3 regions of the Kitasatospora sp. NPDC059803 genome follow, and region 2 is predicted to be linked to each of the others. Evidence: riboswitches for the same ligand, from Rfam matches in the RefSeq annotation. Region 2 holds a riboswitch; each other region holds the start of a gene.

Region 1 (7,214 bases), on a different contig from region 2:
GAGCGGCTGAGCTTGCTGCTCCGCGGAGCGGCTGTGCTTGCTATTCCGCGGAACGGAAACGCGGGAAGGCGCCGCGGCCGGCGTACTCGGCGGCGTCGTCGAGGATCTCCTCGATGCGCAGCAGCTGGTTGTACTTGGCGACGCGCTCGGAGCGGGCCGGGGCGCCGGTCTTGATCTGGCCGCAGTTGGTGGCGACGGCCAGGTCGGCGATGGTGACGTCCTCGGTCTCGCCGGAGCGGTGCGACATCATGCAGCGGTAGCCGTTGCGCTGGGCCAGCTCGACGGCGTCCAGGGTCTCGGTCAGCGAGCCGATCTGGTTCACCTTCACCAGCAGCGCGTTGGCGGTGCCGGTCTCGATGCCCCTGGCCAGGCGGGCCGGGTTGGTGACGAACAGGTCGTCGCCGACCAGCTGGACCTTGTCGCCCAGCTTGACGGTCATGGCCTTCCAGCCGTCCCAGTCCGACTCGTCCAGCGGGTCCTCGATGGAGACCAGCGGGTAGGCGTCGACCAGCTCGGCGTAGTACTCGATGAGCTCGGCGGCGGAGATGGCCTTGCCCTCGAACTGGTAGGCGCCGTCCTCGTAGAACTCGGACGCGGCGACGTCCAGGGCGAGCGCGATGTCGCGGCCGGGCACGTAGCCGGCCTTCTGGATGGCCTCGGTGATGAGGTCCAGGGCCTCGCGGTTGCTGTCCAGGTTCGGCGCGAAGCCGCCCTCGTCGCCGAGGCCGGTGGACAGGCCGCGCTCCTTCAGCACGCCCTTGAGGGTGTGGTAGACCTCGACGCCCCAGCGGACGGCCTCGGAGAAGGACTCCGCGCCGATCGGGGCGATCATGAACTCCTGGATGTCGACGTTGGAGTCCGCGTGCGAACCGCCGTTGAGGATGTTCATCATCGGAACGGGCAGCACGTGCGCGTTCGGGCCGCCCAGGTAGCGGAACAGCGGCAGGTCGCTGGCCTCGGAGGCGGCGTGCGCCACGGCCAGCGAGACGCCCAGGATCGCGTTGGCGCCGAGCGAGGACTTGTCCGGGGTGGCGTCCAGGTCGAGCATGGCCTGGTCGATCAGGCGCTGCTCGGTGGCGTCGTAGCCGACGAGCTCCGGGCCGATCTGCTCGATGACGGCCAGGACGGCCTTCTCCACGCCCTTGCCGAAGTAGCGGTTCTTGTCACCGTCGCGCAGCTCCAGCGCCTCGAAGGCGCCGGTGGAGGCACCCGACGGGACAGCGGCACGACCGGTGCTGCCGTCGTCGAGGCCGACCTCGACCTCGACCGTGGGGTTGCCACGCGAGTCGAGAATCTCACGGGCTACGACGACATCGATGGACGGCACGAGGCATCTCCTTGCGGAAGCAGGGTCCGGCTGACGTTGGGTGCTGCCGGCGGGACGATTGCGGAGTCGTTACGACCAGAGCCTAACCGCCCCGGCCCCCGGGGCCGCGCTGGCCTCGGTCCCGTCTCAGCGTGTGGCCCCGCTACCCACCAGTAGTTCACCTGCTTGCCCGATCGAAGCGGGCGAATACGGGGGAATGCGGGCGAAGGGGGACGGCGCCCGTCCCCCTTCGCCCGCAGGGCGCGGGCCGCTCAGGGCCCGGGCCGCTCAGCCGAGGTGCAGCACCTGGCCGGGCATGATCAGGTTGGGGTTGCCGCCGACGGTGCCGCGGTTGCCGTCGTACACCGACTGCCAGCCGCCGGACACGCCCTGGGCGGCGGCGATCGTCGACAGCGTGTCGCCGGCCCGGACGGTGTAGTCGTGACCGCCCTGCGCGGCGGCGGGCTGCGCGGCCGGGGCGGACTGTGCGGGCTGCGCGGCGCGGGGCGCGTACTGCGGCTGGGCGGCGGGCTGGCCCGCGTACTGCTGGTAGACGCTCTGGTGGCTGGTCCAGTACCAGGCGCCGTTGTTCTGGTACCAGTACACCTTCGCGTCGGCGTCCCAGCCGGCCTTGCCGGAGAAGCCCTGGGTCTGCGGCTGCGTCTGCTGCGGGGCCTGCTGGACGGGCTGCTGGGCGGCCGGCTTCGGGGCGGCCTGCTGGACCGGCTGCTGGGCGGGCTTCGGGGTCTGCGCCTGCTGGGTCGGCTTGGCGGCGGGCTGCTTGGCGGGCTTGGCATCCGTGGAGGTGTCCACGGAGGCCGGGGCGCCGCCCTTGCTCAGACCGGCCTTCTGGGAGCAGACGGGCCAGGCGCCCGGGCCCTGCGAGGCCAGCACCTTCTCGGCGACCGAGATCTGCTGCGCCTTGCTGGCCTGGTTGGCCTGCGGGGCGTAGGAGGTGCCGCCGTACGCCTTCCAGGTGCTGGACGTGAACTGCAGGCCGCCGGAGAAGCCGTTGCCGGTGTTGATGCTCCAGTTGCCGCCGCTCTCGCACTGGGCGACGGCGTCCCAGGTGGAGGCCGGGGCGGCGGAGGCGCCGGTGGCGGTGAGGAGCGGCATCGCGAGTCCGACGCCGGCCACACCGGCGACGGCGATGGCCTTCTCGGTCTGGGTGCGACGACGGTGGCGGCCAGTTCCAACGAACAGCATGACGAGGTCCCTCTCCGCACGCCTGCGAGGTGAGCTGTCGGGTTCGGACCGGGAGGTGGCCCGGCCGCCGAAAGCGGAAACGATTCCGCTCGGGCGGCTTCACCCCAAGCCGTTGGGGAACGGCAACAAACCTGGTTCCCCCGCCCCTGCCCAGGGTCTGGTCGGTTTCCCGTGACGCGGCGGGCAGGATTCGGCGTTCCGCGCACGAGGTCCGCAGCTGCGAACTCCAGGGAGAGTAGACAGATCATCAGACCAATAACAAGCTCATATCACCGATATCACACACAAATTACGGCGCGTGGTCAATCGCCTACCAACGGCGGCGGTATGTCCGGATTAATGCGGGTTCAGACCTGGCTCCACGACCCGCCGGAGACGCGCCGTCAGCGTGTCGGAGCGTCGGCCGACGTGACCGGCGCGTGCGGAGAGCGGGCCTCCGGAGTGAATTCGACCGGGAGTTCCCGCAGGCCACGCATGATCAGGCCGCCCCGCCAGCGAAGGTTCTCCGGGTTTTCCGCGAGCCGCAGGTCCGGCAGCCGGGAAAGCAGCGTGGTCAGTGCGCTCCGCCCCTCCAGGCGGGCCAGCGGGGCGCCGATGCAGTAGTGGATCCCGTGGCCGAAACCCAGGTGCGGATTGTCCGTGCGGGCCAGGTCCAGGGTGTTCTCGTCCGCGAACCTGGCCGGATCGCGATCCGCCGCGGCCAGCACCACCAGCACCGGATCGCCCACCGGGATGTCCACCCCGCCGATCGACAGCGGCCGCGTCGCGAAGCGCCACGTCGCCATCTCCACCGGCCCGTCGTAGCGCAGGAGTTCCTCGATCCCGGTGTCCAGCAGCGCCGTCTCGCCGCGCACCACCGACTCCTGCAGCAGCCTGCGCTGCTCCGGGTTGCGCAGCAGCGCGTACGTGCCGTTGCCGATCAGGTTGACGGTCGTCTCGAACCCCGCGAACAGGAGGATGAACGCCATCGCGGCGGCCTCGTTCTCGTTCAGGTGCTCGCCGTGGTCGCTCGCCCGGATCAGGCCCGAGATCAGGTCCTCGCCCGGATCCGCCCGCTTGCGGTGGATCAGCTCCAGCAGGTACGCCCGCATCCGCTTCACCGCCCGCCCCACGCCGCCGCGTTGGCCGCCGCCGTGCCGGATCATCATCCCGGCCCAGTCCCGGAAGTCGTCCTGGTCCTCGGCCGGCACGCCCAGCAGGTCGCAGATCGCGTAGATGGGGAGCGGGAACGCGAACTCGTGGATCAGGTCCGCCGAACCGCGCTGCGCGAAGCCGTCGATCAGCCGGTCCGTGAGCTGCTGCACCCGCGGCTCGAACTCCGCCACCCGGCGCGGCGTGAACGCCTTCGACACCAGCCGGCGCAGCCGGGTGTGGTCCGGCGGGTCGATGTTCAGCAGATGCGTCATCAAGTCCGCCTGGCGCTCCCCCGGAATTCCCACCCGCCCGGTGCGGTGCGCCTGCTCGCTGTGGTGCGCCGGGTTCTTCGACAGCCTGCTGTCCGCCAGCGCCTGCCGCGCGTCCGCGTAGCGGGTCACCAACCAGGCCTCCACCCCGCTCGGCAGCGTCGTGCGGTGCACCGGGGCGTGCTCGCGCAACCAGGCGTATGCGGGGTACGGATCGGTGGCGAACTCCCAGGTGAAGAGCTGCGGGGCGGCTGGGTCGGGCTGCACTGGCATGCGTCGACCGTATCCGGTGGGTCGGGGCCGCACCGCCTCCGGCGACCCCGACCGGCGGGGCCGGATCGTCGACACCCGGCGGACGGCCCGCCAACGCTCCGTGGATGCCTCGTGGACGGTCCGTGGACAGCTCTTGGACAGCTCTTGGCCGGGCGGCGGGCGTGACCCTGGTCACCTGAGGGGTAATCCCTGTTGCGGAGGGTCAGGACCTGCCTACGATCCTCCGCAGAAATCGTGGGCGCCGGTGCGGTGTCGCCCACAGGGAGGAGCAGACCATGCGGGTCAGCGGGTCAGTCGTCGTCATCGCGGTACTCGACGGCGGATCGGGAGCCGAGCTCGCCCGCCGGTTCGCCGCCGCCGGAGCCGCCGGAGTGCTGATCGCCGACCAGCGGGCCGGCGTCGCCGAGGACCTCGCCACCGAACTCGACCGGCCGGGCTGCCCCGTCGTCGGCGTCGGCGGCGACATCCGCCGCCCCAGCGACATCGCCGCCCTCGTCGACACCGCCGAGAAGCACCTCGGCCCCATCGACCTGTTCTGCGTCGCCGGCCCCGACGGCGAGCGGATCGTCTCCCTCGCCGAACTGCCCGCCCGCCTCGACCTCGAACGCCTCGCCGAACTCCTCGCCCTCGTCGGCGAGGCCATCGGCGAAGTCGTCCCCCGGCAGCGGCGGCCGATCGAGAACACCGCCACGGCCGCCTGAGGCCCCGCCCGGGCCCGCTACTCGCCGACCGGCTTGAGGCCCTCGGCCGCGCGCACCGCGTCCCGGTAACCGCGCGCGGCCGAGCGCAGCGCCGCGTCCACGTCCACCCCGGCGTCGTGCGCCCGCTGGGCCACCGCCAGCAGCAGCCGGCCCGCCGACTGCGCCGTCAGCTCCGCCGGCAGCGCGTACGGCTCGTCCGGCACGCCCGCGAAGCCCGCCCGGCGCACCCGAGACACCAGCTTCGCCGCGTACGCCAGCGACGGCAGCCCGGCCGGCACGCCGTCCAGCACCGACTCCCGGTCCGCCTTCTCGGCCGCCTTCAGCTGCTCCCAGTTCGCCTCCACCTCGGCGGCGCCCTCCGCCTCGACGTCCCCGAACACGTGCGGGTGCCGGTACATCAGCTTCTCGACGATGTCACCGGCCACGTCGTCGATCGAGAACGCCTCCTCCGGGTGCTCCTCGGCGATCCGGGAGTGGAAGAACACCTGGAGCAGCACGTCGCCCAACTCCTCGCGCAGCGTCTCCCGGTCCCCCTCCTCGATCGCCTCGACCAGCTCGTACGCCTCCTCGACCAGGTACTTCACCAGGCTCTCGTGCGTCTGCTCGGCGTCCCACGGGCAACCGCCCGGCGAGCGCAGCCGGTCCATCACCGACACCAGGTCCAGCAGCCGCGCCCCCGGCAGGTCGTACGACCCCGGCAGCACCTCGATCTCCGGCACCTCACCGGCGTGCTCCACCGCCAGCCGCGCCAGCGCGTCCGTCAGCCCCGGATCCCCGTCCGGGCTGCCCAGCCACACCGTCGGCCCCGCCCCGCCCGGCTGCCCGGTCAGCAGCCGCGCCAGCGCCGGCGCCGCCACCGCCGCCACGACCTCGACCTCCACCCCGGCCTGCCGCACCGCCGCCACCTGCGGATGCCCCGCGTCCGCCGCCAGCACCCGTCCTGCCGACCGCAGTGCCTCCCACGCCGGCCACGCCAGCAATCCGGGGGCCACCCGGTGGGTGGTCGTCAGCAGGATCAGCTTCGCGTCCGGAACATTCGTCGTCACACCCCGAACCTACCCGCCGCCCGCCCGGGGCGGGGACGAGGCGGGAACGGGGCGGACGGTGGGGCGGGCGGGGGCTACTTCTTCGACCCCGCCAGGTCGTCGAACATCGCCGACAGGAACTCGCTGCACCAGCCCAGCAGATCCCGCCCGACCAGCGGCTTGCCGCCGATCCGCCCGGTGCTCGGCCGCGGCACCAGCAGCTGCTGGGCGGCCGCCTTGACCTGGCTGCGCGGGTAGAGCCGGTTCAGCCGCAGCTGCTGGGACTCCCGCAGCTCCACCGGCCCGAACCGGACGTTGGCCCCCTGGAGGGTGATGTCCGCGATGCCGCACCGCCGGGCGTACAGCCGCAGCGCCGCGACCAGCAGCAGGTTCTCCACCGGCTCGGGCAGCTTGCCGTAGCGGTCGACGAGCTCGTCCCGGACCTGCTGGATGTCCGCCTCCGAGTTGACCGCCGCGATCGAGCGGTACGCCTGCAGCCGCAGCCGCTCGCCGGGCGCGTAGTCGTGCGGCACGTGCGCGTCGACCGGCAGCTCGATCTTCACCTCCAGCGGCTCCTCCTCCGGCTCGCCGCCGTTCGCCAGCGACTCGCGGAACTCGGCCACCGCCTCGCCGACCATCCGCATGTAGAGGTCGAAGCCGACGCCCGCGATGTGCCCGGACTGCTCGCCGCCGAGCAGGTTGCCGGCGCCGCGGATCTCCAGGTCCTTCATCGCCACGTACATGCCGGCGCCCATCTCGGTGTGCTGGGCGATGGTGGCCAGGCGCTCGTGCGCGGTCTCGGTGAGCGGCTTCTCCGGCGGGTACAGCATGTACGCGTAGCCGCGCTCGCGGCCCCGGCCGACCCGGCCGCGCAGCTGGTGCAGCTGGGAGAGGCCGAAGGTGTCCCCGCGCTCGACGATCAGGGTGTTGGCGTTGGAGATGTCGATGCCGGACTCCACGATCGTGGTCGACACCAGGACGTCGAACTCCTTCTCCCAGAAGTCGACGACGACCTTCTCCAGCTGGTTCTCCCCCATCTGCCCGTGCGCGGTGGCGATCCGCGCCTCGGGGACGAGGTCCTTGAGCCGGGCGGCCGCCTTGTCGATCGACTCCACCCGGTTGTGGATGTAGAACACCTGGCCCTCGCGCAGGAGTTCGCGACGGATCGCGGCCGAGATCTGCTTCTCGTCGTAGGGGCCGACGAAGGTCAGCACCGGGTGCCGCTCCTCCGGCGGGGTGGTGATGGTGGACATCTCGCGGATGCCGGTGACGGCCATCTCCAGGGTGCGCGGGATCGGCG
Region 2 (7,214 bases):
GGTCTGGCTGATCGGCGTCGCCGCGGTCTGCCTGACCGTGCGCGGCAGCAGCCAGCGGCCGGTGGCCCTGCTGATCCTGCTCGCCTGCCCGCTGACGCTGGCCGAGTTCCCGCTGATGTTCAGCCGGATCCTCGCCAGCGAGCCCTGGGGTGTCACCGTGCTCAGCCTGCGCAACCTGCTGCTGCTGGCCGCCACCGTGCTCTCCTGCATCCGGCTCTGGCGCGCCACCCGCGGCCCGGCACAGCTCCCGGCGACGGTGGTGCTGGCCAAGCCCGAGGCGGTGCCCGCCGGCGCCTACCCGGTGCGCCCCGGCATCGCCTACGAGCAGGACCTGCTGGACGGCATCGACCGGCCCGGCACCCCGGCCAGGCAGCGGCCCGGCACCCCGGCCAGGCAGCGGCGCTGAACGACGCGCGCCGTCAATCGCGCAGCGCGGCCACCTCGGCCAGCCAGAGCCGGGTGAACTCGGCCAGGCCGACGCCCGGTCCGGCCCGGAGCAGCCGGTCGAGCCGGCGGTCCCGGTCCTCCCCCTGCCCGTCGGCCGCGCCGACCGCCCGGTAGAACGCCACGAGCCGCTCGGGCCCGTAGCGCCGGGCGATCAGCTCGCAGGCGAGCCAGGCCTGCTCGTAGGCCTGCGCGATGCCGTCGGCGCCCGCGGTGAAGTCCCGGTCGGCGGGCAGCGCGGCGGGCAGCCGGCCGGCGGCGACGTCCCGGGCCAGCTCGGGGGCGATCTGCTGCGGGCGCCGACCGGAGCCCCGGTAGGCGGTCCAGTCGGCGACGCCCTCGGAGAGCCAGAGCGGTGTCCAGGCCCGGGTGTCGGCCCTGGTCACGACGTGGGTGGCCTCGTGGGTGATGACCACCTGCCGGCCGAAGTCGCTGAGCCGCCCGAACGTCCCGGGGTTGACCAGCACCCGGTCGGCGGGGGTGTGCCAGGGCGCGCCGGGGGCGGCCGAGGTGACCGCCGCCATGCCCGTCCAGCCCGCCGGGTCGACCTCCAGCAGCCGGGCGAACTGCTCTGCGGTGGCGGGCACTTCGAGCAGCAGGCGGCCCGCCCAGCCGGTGCCCCAGGCCTCGCTCACGGCGGGCACGGCCCGGTCGGCCACCGCGACCAGGCCGGCCGGGTCGGGCCCGTCGGCCAGGCCCAGCACCAGGCAGTGCGCGCCCGCCGCGGACCGGGCGGAGCCGAGGTCCCAGAGTGCCGGGGGCCCGCTCGCGCTCTCCTCCCGGTCGACCCGCCAGCTGCCGCCGGCCCGGACCAGGTCGATCCGGCGCGGGTACACCACCGGGTAGTCGTCGTACCCGGTGATCCGGACCGCCAGGTCGGCGGCGGCCGTGAGCCGCTCCGGCCCGGCGTCCGCGCCGAGCACCAGGTTGCGGTAGCCGGCCTCGATCGCCGCCGGTCCGGACCAGGAGGGCAGCGCCCGGGCCCGCGCGTCCAGCAGCGCGGCCACCTCGGCCCGCCGGTCCGCCGCCCACCGGCCCGACGCCCGCCCGGCCGCCGAGGGGGCCGCCGGGGCGGCCGGCGGCAGCGACAGCTGGGCCAGCCCGCCGACCGCGAGCAGCAGCGCACCGCGCCGGGACAGCGTCCGGCGGGCGCCGCCTATCGGGTGGGGGGTGTCGGGGTCGGACGGTGCCGGGCTCAGAGCCGGACCACCCCCGCGACCGGCATCGCGTTGACGCTCTCGTAGCGGACCCTGGCGCCCGGGTAGGGGGCGTGCACGATCACCCCGCCGCCGGCGTACATCCCGACGTGGTGCATGTCCCGGTAGAAGATCACCAGGTCTCCCGGCCGCGCTTCGGAGAGGCTGACCCGCTGCCCGGCGTACGCCTGGGCCTGCGAGGTGCGCGGCAGGGTCACTCCGGCCTGCCGCCAGCTGTAGTACATCAGACCGGAGCAGTCGAAGGCGCGGGGCCCGGTGGATCCGTAGAGGTAGGGCGAGCCGATCATCCGCACCGCGGCGGCCAGTGCGGCCGCCCCGCGCTCGGAGGCGGGCGGGGCCGTGCCGAGGTCCAGCCGGTCGGTGCCCCGGGTGGCGCGCTGCTCGGCCTCCTGGGCGTCCTGGGCGGCCATCCGGGCCCGCTCGGCGACGCCCAGGCTGTTCAGCAGCCGCTGGGCCTTGGTGAGCCGCTGCTGGATCTGCTGCTTGCTGTCGGCGAGCGAGCGGCGGGCCTGGTCGAGTTCGGCGAGCTTTCCGGCGGTCTCGGTGCGGCGCTGGTCGAGCCGGCGCTGGCGGGTGGCCAGTTCGTGCAGGGTCTCCTGCTGCCGCTCGGCGGCCTGGTCGAGGGTGCGGGCCCGGGACAGGTAGCCCTCCGGGTCGGTGGAGAGCATCAGCTGGACGGTCTGGGCCATGCCGCCGCCGCGGTACTCGGCGCCGGCCACGGTGGCGAGGTCGCCGCGCAACTGGTTGAGCTGGTCCTGGGCGACGGCGATCTCGCCCTGGAGGACGGTCGTCTCGCCCTGGAGGCGCTGCTGCGTCTCCAGGGCGGCGTTGTACTTCTCGGACGCCTGCTCGGCCTCGCCGTAGAGCTGTTCCACCTGCGCCTTGACGTCCTTGCGGGTGGGCGTGTCCGGCACGGCGGGGGCGGCCTGGGCGCTGCCGCCCGCCGTCACGCCCAGGGCGGTGGTGGCGGCCGCGGTCAGCACCAGCGCACGGGCGAGCAGTTGGGGACGACGGTGCACGGGCATGGCGGCAGCGGCTCCGATCCGGCGGTGGGGCCCCGCCGCCGCACCAACGCGGGCGGCCCTGGAAGCGGAGTCCGGTGGCAGACGTTAGCGAGTCCGGGCAACCGAGTCCAAACCCCTGCCAACCCGAATATTTGACCCGTAATCGGACATCAGTCCGAGGCGCCGGAAAAGCCGCTGGCCCGGCCTTCCGTGGTGGAAGGCCGGGCCTGGGAGGGCCTGCGCGGGGATCAGACCCGCACGATGGAGGTCAGCGGCATGTTGCCGACCGCCTCGTAGCGGACCGACGCGCCGGGCTTGGGCGCGTGCAGCACCTGGCCGTTGCCGGCGTAGATGCCGACGTGGTGGGCGTCCCCGTAGAAGATCAGCAGGTCGCCGGGCTGGGCCTGGGAGAGGTCGGTGCCGATCCGGGTACCGGCGTGGGCCTGCTCCTGCGAGGTGCGCGGCAGCGCCACGTCGACCTGGTTGAACGCCCAGACCATCAGGCCCGAGCAGTCGAAGGAGCCGGGGCCGGAGGCGCCGTAGACGTACGGGCTGCCGATCTTGGAGGCGGCGATGGACAGCGCCGCGGCGCCGCGCGAGCTGCCGGCGCTCGGCTTGGTGACCGGCGCGGCGGGGGCCTGCGACGCGCTCAGGTCGGTGCGGCTGTTGTCGCGGGAGGAGCGGTCGGCGGCCTGCTGGGCCGCCGCCTGCTGCTGGGCGGCCTTCGCGGCGGCGTCGGCCTTCGCCTTGGCCTCGGCGGCGGCCTTCTCCTCGGCCGCGCGGATCGCCTGGCGCTCCTGCTCGGACAGGGTGTTGAAGAGGTCCTGCGCGGCCTTGAGCTTGCCCTGGACCTCGTCCTTGGCGCTCTTCAGCTGCTGGGTGGTGGTCTCCATCTCGGCGAGCTTGCCCTGGGCCTCGGAGCGCACCTGGTCGAGCTTGCGCTGCTCGTCCTGGAGCTGCTTGAGCTGGCCCTTCTGGGTGCCGCCGGCCTGGTTCAGCGTGTCGGCCTGGCTCAGGAAGGTGTCCGGGCTGGCGGAGAACATCAGCTGGACGGTCTGCGATATGCCGCCGTTGCGGTACTGCTCGCCGGCGATCTCGGCCAGGCCGCCCTGAAGGTCGGTCACCTGCCCCTGCTGCCGCGCCACCTGGTCCTGGAGGTCGGTGACCTGCTTCTGCAGCTGCTGCTGCTTCTCCTGGGCGGCGTTGAGCTTCTCGGTCGCGACCTCGGCCTGCTCGTTGAGCTGGTCGACCTGCTCCTTGACCTGGTCCTTGGTCGGCTGCGGGTCGGCGTGGGCGCCGGACTGCGCGGACAGCGCGACGGCCGCGGCGGCGAAGCCGGTCATGATCGAGACCCGGGTGCGACTAGCGGGCTTGGGACGACGATGGGACGCCACGAAGGCGGACTCCTTCTTCCTACGCCGTCTACCGGGTGAGCTGACGGGTTCGGGCCGGAAGCGTGCCCTACGACGCCTCACGGCCGTTCCACCGGCCGACCTGGCGCCGATTCACCCCGGAGGAACGTGGTTCCCCGGCTCCGTTCGACAGCACCCCCGACTGCTGGGCTCCCCGTCGGGCAGGCACTGGGCCCGCCCCGCTGCGTCACGAACTCGACGGAAACCACCGCCGTCACCCTGGCTGGGCGATCGGGAGTGCGGTGGCTCGGGGCACGACCCTAGTAACTGAACCGTGATCCGTTCAAATCCTTGTCAGAAAAAAGACGGAAGAAGACCAAAGTTCTTTTGTGAATATGACACATAGTGATCACCGCCGTACGCAAAGCTGATCAGTCTTCACCGGGGACTCGCGCGACGGACAAAACCCGAACGCCACCCCCGGTCGGAGGGTGGCGTGGATCACAGGCCCGGACGGGGCCCTTCGGGCGTGTCGGGCCGTCAGACCCGGCGGATCGTGTTGATCGGCATCGCGTCGACCTTCATCACCTTCACCACGTCGCCGGTGTGCGGCGCGTGCACCACCATGCCGTTGCCGATGTACATCCCGACGTGGTGCCGGTCGGGGCCGTAGATGACCAGGTCGCCCGGCTGGGCCTGGTCCAGCGTGACCTTGGTGCCGACGTTGCCCTGCTCCTGCGAGGTACGCGGCAGCGAGACGCCGGCCTGGCCGTACGCCCAGACCATCAGGCCCGAGCAGTCGAAGGTGGTCGAGCCGGTGGCGCCCCACACGTACGGCGAGCCCTGCTTGCTCATCGCCTTGGCGACGGCCACGCCCGCGTAGCCGCCGGCCTGCGGGAGGCTGCCGAGGTCGGCCCGGTCGCTGCCGCGCGAGGCGCGGTCGTCCTGCTGCTGCTGGGCCCGCAGCGCGGCGCGGTCGGAGGCGCTGAGCGAGTTCAGCAGATCCTGCGCGGCCTTGAGCTTCTGGTTGACGTCCGTCTTGGCCTGGTTCAGGTCCTTGGTGGTGGAGTCGAGCGAGGCCAGGACGGCGGCGGCCTCGGACTTCTCCTGGTCCAGCCGACGCTGCTGGTCCAGCAGGCCCTTGAGCGCCTCGGACTCGCTGGCGCTGGCCTGCTGGGCGCTGGACGCCTTCTCCAGGTAGCCGGACGGGTCCGAGGAGAGCATCAGCTGGACGGACGGGTCGATGCCGCCGGTGCGGTACTGCTCGCCCGCCACGCCGGCCAGGCCGGTCTGGAGCTGGGTCATCTCGTCCTGGCTGCGGGCCACCTTGTCCTGCAGCTGGTCGGACTGCTTGCGGAGCTGGTCGGCCCGCTCCTTAGCGCCGTTGTACTTCTCCGCCGCCTGCTCCTGGTCCTGCTGGAGCTGGTCGATCTGCGCCTTGACGTCGCTCTTGCTGGGCTGGGGCGCGGCGTGCGCGGCGACCTGCGCGGAGAGGGCGACCGCGGTCGCCGCGGCAGCGGTGAGCACGGAGACCCGGGCGCGGCTCGGCTGCTTGGGACGGCGGTGGGAGGCCAAGGGAATTGCTCCTTCTTCCATCGGCCTCACCCGATCAGGTGAGAATCCGGAAAATAGGTTTGACGCCACACCCTAGGGAAGATCCACGGGTTTTGCCACTCCCCCGAAGGCGTGAACTCCACTTCCCCCGCAGGCTTCACCGGATGTGCACACCGCCGCAAACCGGGCGCTGACCAGGCGTCATTCCGTCGAGGCAGCCGTCAGGGCCGCGCCAGCCGGTTCAGCAGCAGAACGGAAGCCACGGGGCGCGCGCCCGCCTTCCGCACGCCCTCCGCGACCTCCCGGTCGGTGGACACCACCACCACCGGACGCCCCTGCGGCTCGGCCCGCACCAGACGGCGGATCAGCTCGTCCGCGGTCTCGCCGGTCCGGCTGAACCGCACCCGCACCCCCCGCGGTGGCGCCATGATCACCGGAACGTCCAGGTCCTGCCCGTCGAACACGCAGGTGACCTCCGCCTGCGTGCGCTGGGCCAGCATCGCCAGCCCGCCCAGCAGCCGGATCCGCTGCTGCTCCAGCGGCAGCGTCGGATAGCCCGTCTTGGTCACGTTGTAGCCGTCCACCACCAGGTGCACCTGCGGGATCGCCAGCAACTGGTCCAGCAGCGCCGGATCGTCGTCGGCCAGACCGCGCCGGGCCACGTCGTGCGGCGAGGCCGCCCCCGGCACCACCGCCTCCACCAGGTCCCCCGGCCGGATCTGGGAGACCGGCAGCGCCAGCTCCCGCTGGAGCCCCTGCGCCGACTGCAGCACCGTGTCCAGCAGCAGCCGCAGCCGCATGTCCTCGACGCTGCGGCCCTCGCGGGCCGACCGGCGGCCCTGCTCGGCCGCCGTCTCCAGCTCGCCGACCCGGTGCCGCAGCCGCCGCGCCTCGGACTCCGCAGCGCCGCGCTCGGTGGCCGCCTGCGCCCTCGCGGCCTCCAGCTCGGCGGTCAGCCGCCTGGTCTCGGCCTGCGCCCGGCGGGTGTCGCTCTCCAGCGAGCGCACCTTCTTCCGCAGCGACTCGGCCTCCCGGCGGACGTCCTCGGACTCCGCACGCTGCCGCTCCAGGTCCGCCCGGGCCGCTGACCGCAGCTCGGCGAGCTCCGCCTGCAACTTCTCCACCAGCCGGGTGGCCTCGGCGGCCGCACCCTCGGCGCCGGCCCGCTCGGCCTCCTCCCCGGCCTCGGCCACCAGCCGGCTCCAGCCGGCCGACCGCACCAGGTAGGCGGCGGCCGCGACGTCCATCGGATCGGCGGCGCCCGGGACGCTGCCCGACTCCAACGCCTTCACCAGGTCCGGCTGGCCCAGCCTCAACCGCTCCGCTATCCGCACCCGGAACGCCGGCTCCGACTCCAGCGCCGCGGCCAGCGCCGTGGCCGCGTACTTGGCCCGCCGGGCCGGGGTGAACTTGACGTACTGGCGCAGGCTCTGCGGGAGCTCGCCGGGCGGCAGCCCGCCGAGCGCGTCCGAGGCCAGGCCGACCACGCGCCGGCGCACGCCCTCGGGCAGCGGCCGGTCCAGCTTCTCGGCAGCACGCTCCGCCACCGCCTCGCCGGAACCCACCGCCTCGCCGGAGCCCACCGACGCATCGGAACCCGCCGCCTCGCCGACGGCCGCGGGCCCGGACGGGGCCGCGTCGGC
Region 3 (7,214 bases), on a different contig from region 2:
GCCGCGGCTCCTTCGTCTGCACCGTCAACGCCACGGACGAGCCGGTCCGGATAGCGGCGCCCGGAAAGCTGCTGCTCTCCTCGGTGGAGCTGGCGGTCGACGGCGGCGAGACGGTGCTCGCGCCGGACAGCACCGGCTGGTGGGCGGTCTGACGTGGTTGCAATAGGCTCTGGGACCGTGACTACGGCGCGACTCTCAGACATCGCGGCGCAGGCGGGGGTCAGCGAAGCCACCGTCTCCCGCGTACTCAACGGCAAGGCGAACGTCTCCGCCGCCACCCGGCAGACCGTGCTGGCGGCGCTCGACGTGCTCGGCTACGAGCGGCCGACCCGACTGCGCCAGCGCAGCGCCGGCCTGATCGGGCTGATCACGCCGGAGCTGAGCAACCCGATCTTCCCCGCACTGGCCCAGGTGATCGAGCAGGTGCTCAGCCGGCACGGGTACACCCCGGTGCTGTGCACCCAGACGCCGGGCGGGTCCACCGAGGACGAACTGGTCGAGATGCTGGTCGACCGGGGTGTGGCGGGCATCGTCTTCGTCTCCGGGCTGCACGCCGACTCCACCGCCGACCACGACCGCTACGCCCGGCTGACCGGGCGCGGGGTGCCGTTCGTGCTGATCAACGGCTACAGCGAGCGGATCGACGCGCCGTTCATCTCGCCGGACGACCGGGCCGCGATGTGGATGGCCGTCCAGCACCTGGCCGAACTCGGGCACGAGCGGATCGGGCTGGCCGTCGGGCAGCGGCGGTACGTGCCGGTGCTGCGCAAGATCGAGGGCTTCACGGCGGCGATGCGCGAGGTGCTGGGACGGAGCCAGGAGGAGGCCGAGGAACTCGTCCACCACACGCTGTTCAGCGTGGAGGGCGGGCACGCGGCGGCCGGCGCACTGCTGGACAAGGGCTGCACGGCGATCGTCTGCGGCAGCGACATGATGGCGCTCGGGGCGATCCGGGCGGTGCGGCAGCGTGGACTGTCGGTGCCGCACGACGTCTCGGTGGTCGGCTTCGACGACTCGCCGCTGATCGCCTTCACCGAGCCGCCGCTGACCACGATCCGCCAGCCGGTCGAGGCGATGGCGACCGCGGCGGTGGACGCGCTGCTGGAGGAGGTCGGCGGGAACGCGGTCCAGCGCGGGGAGTTCATGTTCCAGCCGGAGCTGGTCATGCGTGGCTCCACGGGGGCCTGCGCGCGCTGAGGACGGTCAACGGACGGGCCCCGGAGAGCTGTTGCTCTCCGGGGCCCGTTGCGTGCCGCCCGGGTGCCGGGTCAGCCCTCGTGGTCCGTGGGGCGGCTCTCGGTGAGCCGTTGGCCGTCGGTGGCGTCGCCGGTGCGGGTCTCGGTGCGGCGGCCGCGGGCCAGGTAGTCGCGCAGGACGAGTTCGACGGCGTCCTGCGGGTTCTTGGTGCCGGAGAGCATCATCGCGTCGATCGCGAGGTTGGCGTCGAGTGTGACGGTGACCTGGGCCATGGTGACTCCTCCTCGGGTGCCGGAGCAGCAGCATGCCCGCTGGGGGCGGGCTTTGACCATGGCCCCGGGCGGTCCTGCCCGGCGGCCTGCCGGCGGCCTTCCTACGGCGCCGGGCGACCGCCGGGGCGGGCGGCGGCTGACAGATAACAGATGATGAAATCTGTTATCTGAAATCTGTTATCTGTCAGCCGTCAGTTGTCAGCTGTCACCCGCGGGTCGTGCTCAGACCCGGCCGGCGAAGTCCGGCGCCCAGTTGGCGACGGTCTGCAGGCGCACGCCCGAGCTCGGGTTGGCGGCCTCGACGTACTGGCCGCCGCCGATGTAGATCGCGACGTGGTAGACGCCGGAGTTCTGGCCGTTGTTGGACCAGAACAGCAGGTCGCCCGCCTGCAGGCTGTCCAGCGAGACGCGGGTGCTGGCGGCGGCCTGGTCGGCGGCGACGCGCGGGACGGAGACACCCGCGGCGCGCAGCGCGGCCTGGGTCAGGCCGGAGCAGTCCCAACCGCCGTTGCCGGTACCGCCGTAGACGTACGCCTGGCCGACCTTCGACTGGGCGAAGGAGACCGCGGCGGCCATGCTGCCGGTGGCGGCCGGGGCCTGAGCGGGGGTCTGCGCCTGGGCGGCCGGCTTGGAAGCCGGCTTGGCGGCCGGGGTCGAGGTCGGGGCCGGGGCCTGCGGCTGGGCGGTCGGCTTGGCGTTCACGGCGGCGCCGTTGGAGGTCTGGCCGGACTTCTGCGAGCGGTCGAACCAGGTGAAGTCCGAGCCGGACTGGTCGGTCTGAGCCGACTGCTGGGCCTGGCCGCCGTCCTTGAACGAGAGGCGCTGGCCCGGGTAGATGGTGTCCGGACCCTCGGTCAGGGTGCCGCGGTTGAGCTCGTACAGCCGCTGCCAGCCGCCCTGGAGGTTGTGCTTGTCGGCGATCGAGGACAGCCAGTCGCCGGAGGCGACGGTGTAGTCGTCGCCCTGGGGCTGGGCGCTGTTCTGGGCCTGGTTCTGGCCCTTCTGCGCCGAGGTGCCGTTGGCGGAGTCGGCGGGGGCCTGTGCCTGGTCCTGGGCCGGTGCGGCCGGCTTGGCGGGCTTCGCGGCCGGGGTGGCCGGGGCCTGGCTCTGCGCGGGCTTGGCGGCCGGGGTGGCCGGCTTCGCGGCGGGCTTGGTGGCGGTCGAGCTGGCAGCCGAGCCGGTGGTCGAGCCGGCCGAGGTGTCGACGGCAGCCGCGGCGCCGCCCTTGGTCAGGCCGGCCTGGACCGAGCACACCGGCCAGGCGCCGGGGCCCTGCGAGGCGAGGACCTTCTCGGCGACGGCGATCTGCTGGTCCTTGGTGGCCTGGTTGGCCTGGGGGGCGTACGCGGTGCCGCCGAAGGCGGCCCAGGTGCTGGAGGTGAACTGCAGGCCGCCGTAGAAGCCGTTGCCGGTGTTGATGCTCCAGTTGCCGGTGCTCTCGCACTGGGCGACCTTGTCCCAGGTGGCGACGGAGGCGGCGGAGGCGGTGCCGGAGGTGAGGCAGGGGATGGTGAGGCCGACGCCCGCGACGCCGATGGCGGCGATCACGCGTCGGGTACGACTGGACAGACGGGTGCCGTTGGTGGGCAGCATGAAGACGCAGTCCTCTCCCACGCCTGCGAGGTGAGCTGTCGGATTCGGGCTGGAGTTGCCCGGCCGCGCTGTGGGCGCGGCTTCACCCCTAGCCCTGGATCGTTCCGGGGAACGGTCCGGGGCGACTTGCCTGTGGGTCCCCCGCTCCTGCCGTGGTGCGTTTTCGCGCTGCCAGGACATCCGACGGCAGGACTCGGCGTCGCGGATGAACTGGGTTCGTGTGGCCACGAACGGGGAGCACGTTAAGCAGACTTAAGTTCAAACTGCAAACACCTGTGACGCGCATCACGGTTTGGCGAGAACGGTCGTTCCCCTCGCTCGCCATGATCGAAAATGGCCGATTTCCGGCAATGCCGCGAAGGGCGTGCACAACTGTCTGTGCTTCAGGAGGCGGGTGACGGCGGGTCGGGTCCCCCGGGGGCCGCCCGCCGAGAAGGAGGTGCGTCCACACTGTGGCCGTCGGAGGATGGATCGAGCGACGGCGAACAAATGCGGATAGAACGGACATCGCACCTATTCGCCCTTTAACTCCCTTACGGGACAAGCAGGAAGGGCCCGGAACGGCTACGTTCCGGGCCCTTCACGCGTGCGGTGACCGCTACTGGCCGGCCGACTCCTCGGTGGCGGTGCGAGCGGCGTGGGCGGCGTGACCGCCCCGGCCGGAGTGGTCGGCGTGCGCGCCCTCGGCGGTCTCCGCCGCCTCGGCCTCGGCCTGCGCCAGGGCCTCGGGGGAGGGTGCCGGCAGCGCGGCCAGGTAGGTGGCGGCGATCAGCTGGCCGACCGTCGGGTAGGCGCCCAGCGGCGCCGCGGACGGGCAGCCGGTCTCCTCGGCGGCCGTGGCGAGCAGTTCGGAGTCGGCCTCCGGCCCGATCACCAGCGGGGCCAGCGCCGGGCGCTGGGAGCCGGTCTCCTTGAGGTGGTTGACGGCCGCGGCGACCGAGCCCGGCACGTCGAGCGCGGCGGGCACGACCGGGACGGCCAGTCGTGCCGCCAGCAGGACACCGGTGATGCCGGCCGCGGCAGCGGCCTCCTCGCCGCCGACGGTGGTCAGCACGACGCCGTCCGCGGCGGTCGCGATGGCGAACAGCCGGGCCCGGTCGGCGCGTGCCAGGCCGGCCTCGGACAGGCGCACGTGCACGGCCTCGGCGAGCAGCGGGTGCGGGCCGAGCACGTCGGTGACGGGGGCTCCGTACTCCGCGGCGAGGGCGTGAAGTTCGGTCAGGAATCCGTGCGGGCCGGGTACCAGCGGCACCAGGACCGGCGCGGGCAGGCCCGCCTCGGCGGCCATGGCCAGCAGTTCGGCGACGGTGCGGTCGTCACTGTCGACCCCCTGGGCGGCTTCGCCCGGGAGGTAGCCGACGGCGGTCTGGATGCCGCTCTGCTCGCTGCGGACGATCGACAGCAGCTCCTCGACGACCGAGCGGGACTCGGGCCCGGCGGTCGCGGGCACGGCGAGCACCAGGGCCGGGGAGCCGGCCGGGATCTCGGGGCGCTCGGGGCGGCGGTGGCGCCCCCGCGCACGGGAGCCTGGAGTGCGGACGGGCAGTGGCGCGCCCGGGATGGCTGCGGTGCTCATGCCGGAGATCGTAGGACATCGGCCCGTCAGGCCTGCATTCGGCTGCCGTTCGAGTTTCACGTGGTCATGGCGGGTGTGCCGCGTTCCCGCGGTGTCCGTCCGGGCGGTTTACCCGCAATCCGGACATATCTCACCCAGCCTTCGAGCGATCACCGCTCGTAGCCCTGACGTGTCCGACGGGGCGTCGAGTTGCCTGTGTGGCGCGTGAGATGTCTCACAGCCGGGAGGTCGCCTGACGGAGCGTCACGGCAGCGCGACTCCGGGCGTCTGAAGATCAACATTCAGCGGGGAACCGCTCACGGCCGGTTATCGAGAATCTGGCGATTCACTCGGCTATGTCCGTTTACGTACCGTCAGGAGAAGGGCCCGTGAAGAGTTCGGAACTGCCGGTGAAAGGCCTCGTGCACCTGCAATGTCCCGTGCTGATGCACGTGCACAGCAGCTATCATCGCGTCAAGTGAGGCGTTGTGCCGGGCCGGTACGGGGCCGGTCCGTTCGTTCGGCGGGTGCCGGGAGCGCCGCGCTGGACGACCACTCCGGAGCTCTTCGGGAGATTTCTATGCACGACTCGCAGGACACGCACGGCTCGTACGACACCTACAACGGGATGGCGGCCGCCGACCTCAAGGGGGTTCTCTGGCAGAAGAGCCTGCACAGCAACTCCCAGGGGAACTGCGTCGAGTTCGCGGCCCTGCCGGGGGGCGATGTGGCGATGCGCAACTCGCGCTTCCCGGAAGGGCCGGCGCTCATCTACACCCGGGCCGAGATCGCCGCCCTGCTGCTGGGGGCCAAGGACGGGGAGTTCGACCACCTGGCGGTCTGACCGGCCGCCGTCCTGCCATCGGGGGGCCGTCGTGGGTGCTGACACCGCGACGGCCTTTGTCTTGTCCGGGGCCGGTCCGGGGCCACGCGACGGGCGTTCTCCCGACGGGCGCTCTCGCGGCCGACCGCGCGCAGGCGCGGCGGGTGGTCCCGCGCACGGTTGGGGGCCCGGACGTGGACGGGGGGCGGGCCGCCGGGGTGCCCGGCCGTCAGTCCGGCCGGCTCGTCCGGGGGGCCGACCCGGCAATCGTCGTGGGAATCGTCCTGAGGACTGAGCCGGAGCCCGTGGCGCACCTGCGCCAGGCCCGTCGAGCCGCCCCGCGGAGCCCGGGGTGCGGTCCTCCCGGGGCCTCCCTCGGCCGGCCGCGCGCCGCCTGGCGCTAGGCCGAGCGCCGGTGCCGTCCACCGAGTTCGGAACCGGTGGCCGGCTCCGCCTCGAACAGGGCCCAGACCACCTTGCCGCTGCCCAGCGGGTGCCAACCCCAGGAGCGGCTGAAGGACTCCACCAGGTGCAGTCCGCGGCCGGACTCGGCGACGAAGTCCGCCTCCCGGGCGACCGGGCCGATGCAGCTCGGGTCGCTCACCGCGCAGACCACCTGGGGAGAGCGGTGGACCAGGCTTATTCGGATCGGCAGCCGGCCCTCGGGGGTCGGCTGTATGGGAAAGTCGTACTCGCCCTGGGCGCCACCCGCAGGGTCGGGTCGTGCGCCGATCGCATGCCGCAGTGCGTTGGTCACCAGCTCCGAGGCCACCAGCGCGACGTCGTCGAACAGCTCCATCAGGCCCCAGCGCTGAAGAGAGGTTCTGGCGAAGTCGCGCGCGGTTCTGACGGCTTCGAAGCGAGGAGCGAGCGTACAGGTGACCACATGGGGGTCAACCGCCAAAGCCGTACCGGTGCTCATGAAGAGCTCCTCCCATAAGGGGGCGGACACGGCTGGACCCGCCGGGGTCATGCCGGTCACCTCCGACTCGCTCGGCCGCTCGGCCGCCCCCTCGACCAGCGCGCGCGCACACGATCCCCCGGTGGCGCGGGGGAACGCTGCCGGGTCGGTGCACGGAGTCGCGCGTGGGGTCGACGCGGAGCCCGCGGGATTGCCAGGGATGTGCAGGTGCACGTGCACCATGGTGGTGTGCGCTCACTGCAGATGCAAGAGTCGATTCACGTGCAGTCGCACTATTGGCATATGCAAGCGCCGGATGCACGTGCATCCTGGTGTGTGGAGTGTGGAACTGATAGGAACATCCGTCAGTATCGGCACCGTGAGCGCTCAACTGATGGCAGACTGTGCGCTGTTTGCCCTAGGTGGAGGTTTCGACCGCATGACCACAGTTCAGCCGGGCGGCGGCTCGATGGTCCGCCGGATCCTCCTCGGGTCTCAGCTGCGTCGCCTGCGTGAGACGCGCGGCATCACGCGCGAGGACGCCGGCTACGCGATCAGGGCCTCCGAGTCCAAGATCAGCCGCATGGAACTCGGCCGCGTCAGCTTCAAGGAACGCGACGTCGCCGACCTGCTCAGCCTCTACGGCGTGGACGACGGCCTGGAGCGGGAGGCACTGCTCGGGCTGGTCCGCGAGGCCAACAAGTCCGGCTGGTGGCACAGCTTCAACGACGTGCTGCCGGGCTGGTTCCAGACCTACGTCGGCCTGGAGGAGGCCGCCCAGCTGATCCGCACCTACGAGGTGCAGTTCATCCCCGGACTGCTGCAGTCCGAGGAGTACGCACGGGCGGTTTTCGGACAGAGTCGGCCGGTCGT

What was found. A riboswitch is a leader RNA that binds a small molecule or an ion and turns the genes downstream of it on or off. The one in region 2 is predicted to bind cyclic di-AMP.
Region 1: it holds a riboswitch for cyclic di-AMP, as region 2 does, so the genes downstream of both, ACFV6I_RS16620 (transglycosylase family protein) here and ACFV6I_RS12595 (NlpC/P60 family protein) in region 2, are expected to answer to the same signal.
Region 3: it holds a riboswitch for cyclic di-AMP, as region 2 does, so the genes downstream of both, ACFV6I_RS31210 (transglycosylase family protein) here and ACFV6I_RS12595 (NlpC/P60 family protein) in region 2, are expected to answer to the same signal.

What each region holds. Positions count from the first base shown of each region.
Region 1 is NZ_JBHWIJ010000088.1:169-7,382, forward strand. Features, by position in the region: gene eno (phosphopyruvate hydratase) at 41-1,327, opposite strand; gene ACFV6I_RS16620 (transglycosylase family protein) at 1,595-2,512, opposite strand; cyclic di-AMP (ydaO/yuaA leader) riboswitch at 2,518-2,685, opposite strand; gene ACFV6I_RS16625 (cytochrome P450) at 2,896-4,188, opposite strand; gene ACFV6I_RS16630 (SDR family NAD(P)-dependent oxidoreductase) at 4,464-4,889, shown strand; gene ACFV6I_RS16635 (MazG family protein) at 4,907-5,935, opposite strand; partial or broken gene mfd (transcription-repair coupling factor) at 6,010-7,214, opposite strand, start outside.
Region 2 is NZ_JBHWIJ010000057.1:7,895-15,108, forward strand. Features, by position in the region: gene ACFV6I_RS12580 (glycosyltransferase family 87 protein) at 1-406, shown strand, start outside; gene ACFV6I_RS12585 (hypothetical protein) at 420-1,451, opposite strand; gene ACFV6I_RS12590 (NlpC/P60 family protein) at 1,640-2,686, opposite strand; gene ACFV6I_RS12595 (NlpC/P60 family protein) at 2,914-4,059, opposite strand; cyclic di-AMP (ydaO/yuaA leader) riboswitch at 4,070-4,219, opposite strand; gene ACFV6I_RS12600 (NlpC/P60 family protein) at 4,558-5,592, opposite strand; gene ACFV6I_RS12605 (NYN domain-containing protein) at 5,793-7,154, opposite strand.
Region 3 is NZ_JBHWIJ010000268.1:1,339-8,552, reverse strand. Features, by position in the region: gene ACFV6I_RS31225 (glycoside hydrolase family 13 protein) at 1-152, shown strand, start outside; gene ACFV6I_RS31220 (LacI family DNA-binding transcriptional regulator) at 178-1,197, shown strand; gene ACFV6I_RS31215 (hypothetical protein) at 1,269-1,469, opposite strand; gene ACFV6I_RS31210 (transglycosylase family protein) at 1,692-3,083, opposite strand; cyclic di-AMP (ydaO/yuaA leader) riboswitch at 3,070-3,230, opposite strand; gene ACFV6I_RS31205 (hypothetical protein) at 3,661-4,638, opposite strand; gene ACFV6I_RS31200 (DUF397 domain-containing protein) at 5,198-5,461, shown strand; gene ACFV6I_RS31195 (ATP-binding protein) at 5,841-6,362, opposite strand; gene ACFV6I_RS31190 (helix-turn-helix transcriptional regulator) at 6,781-7,214, shown strand, end outside.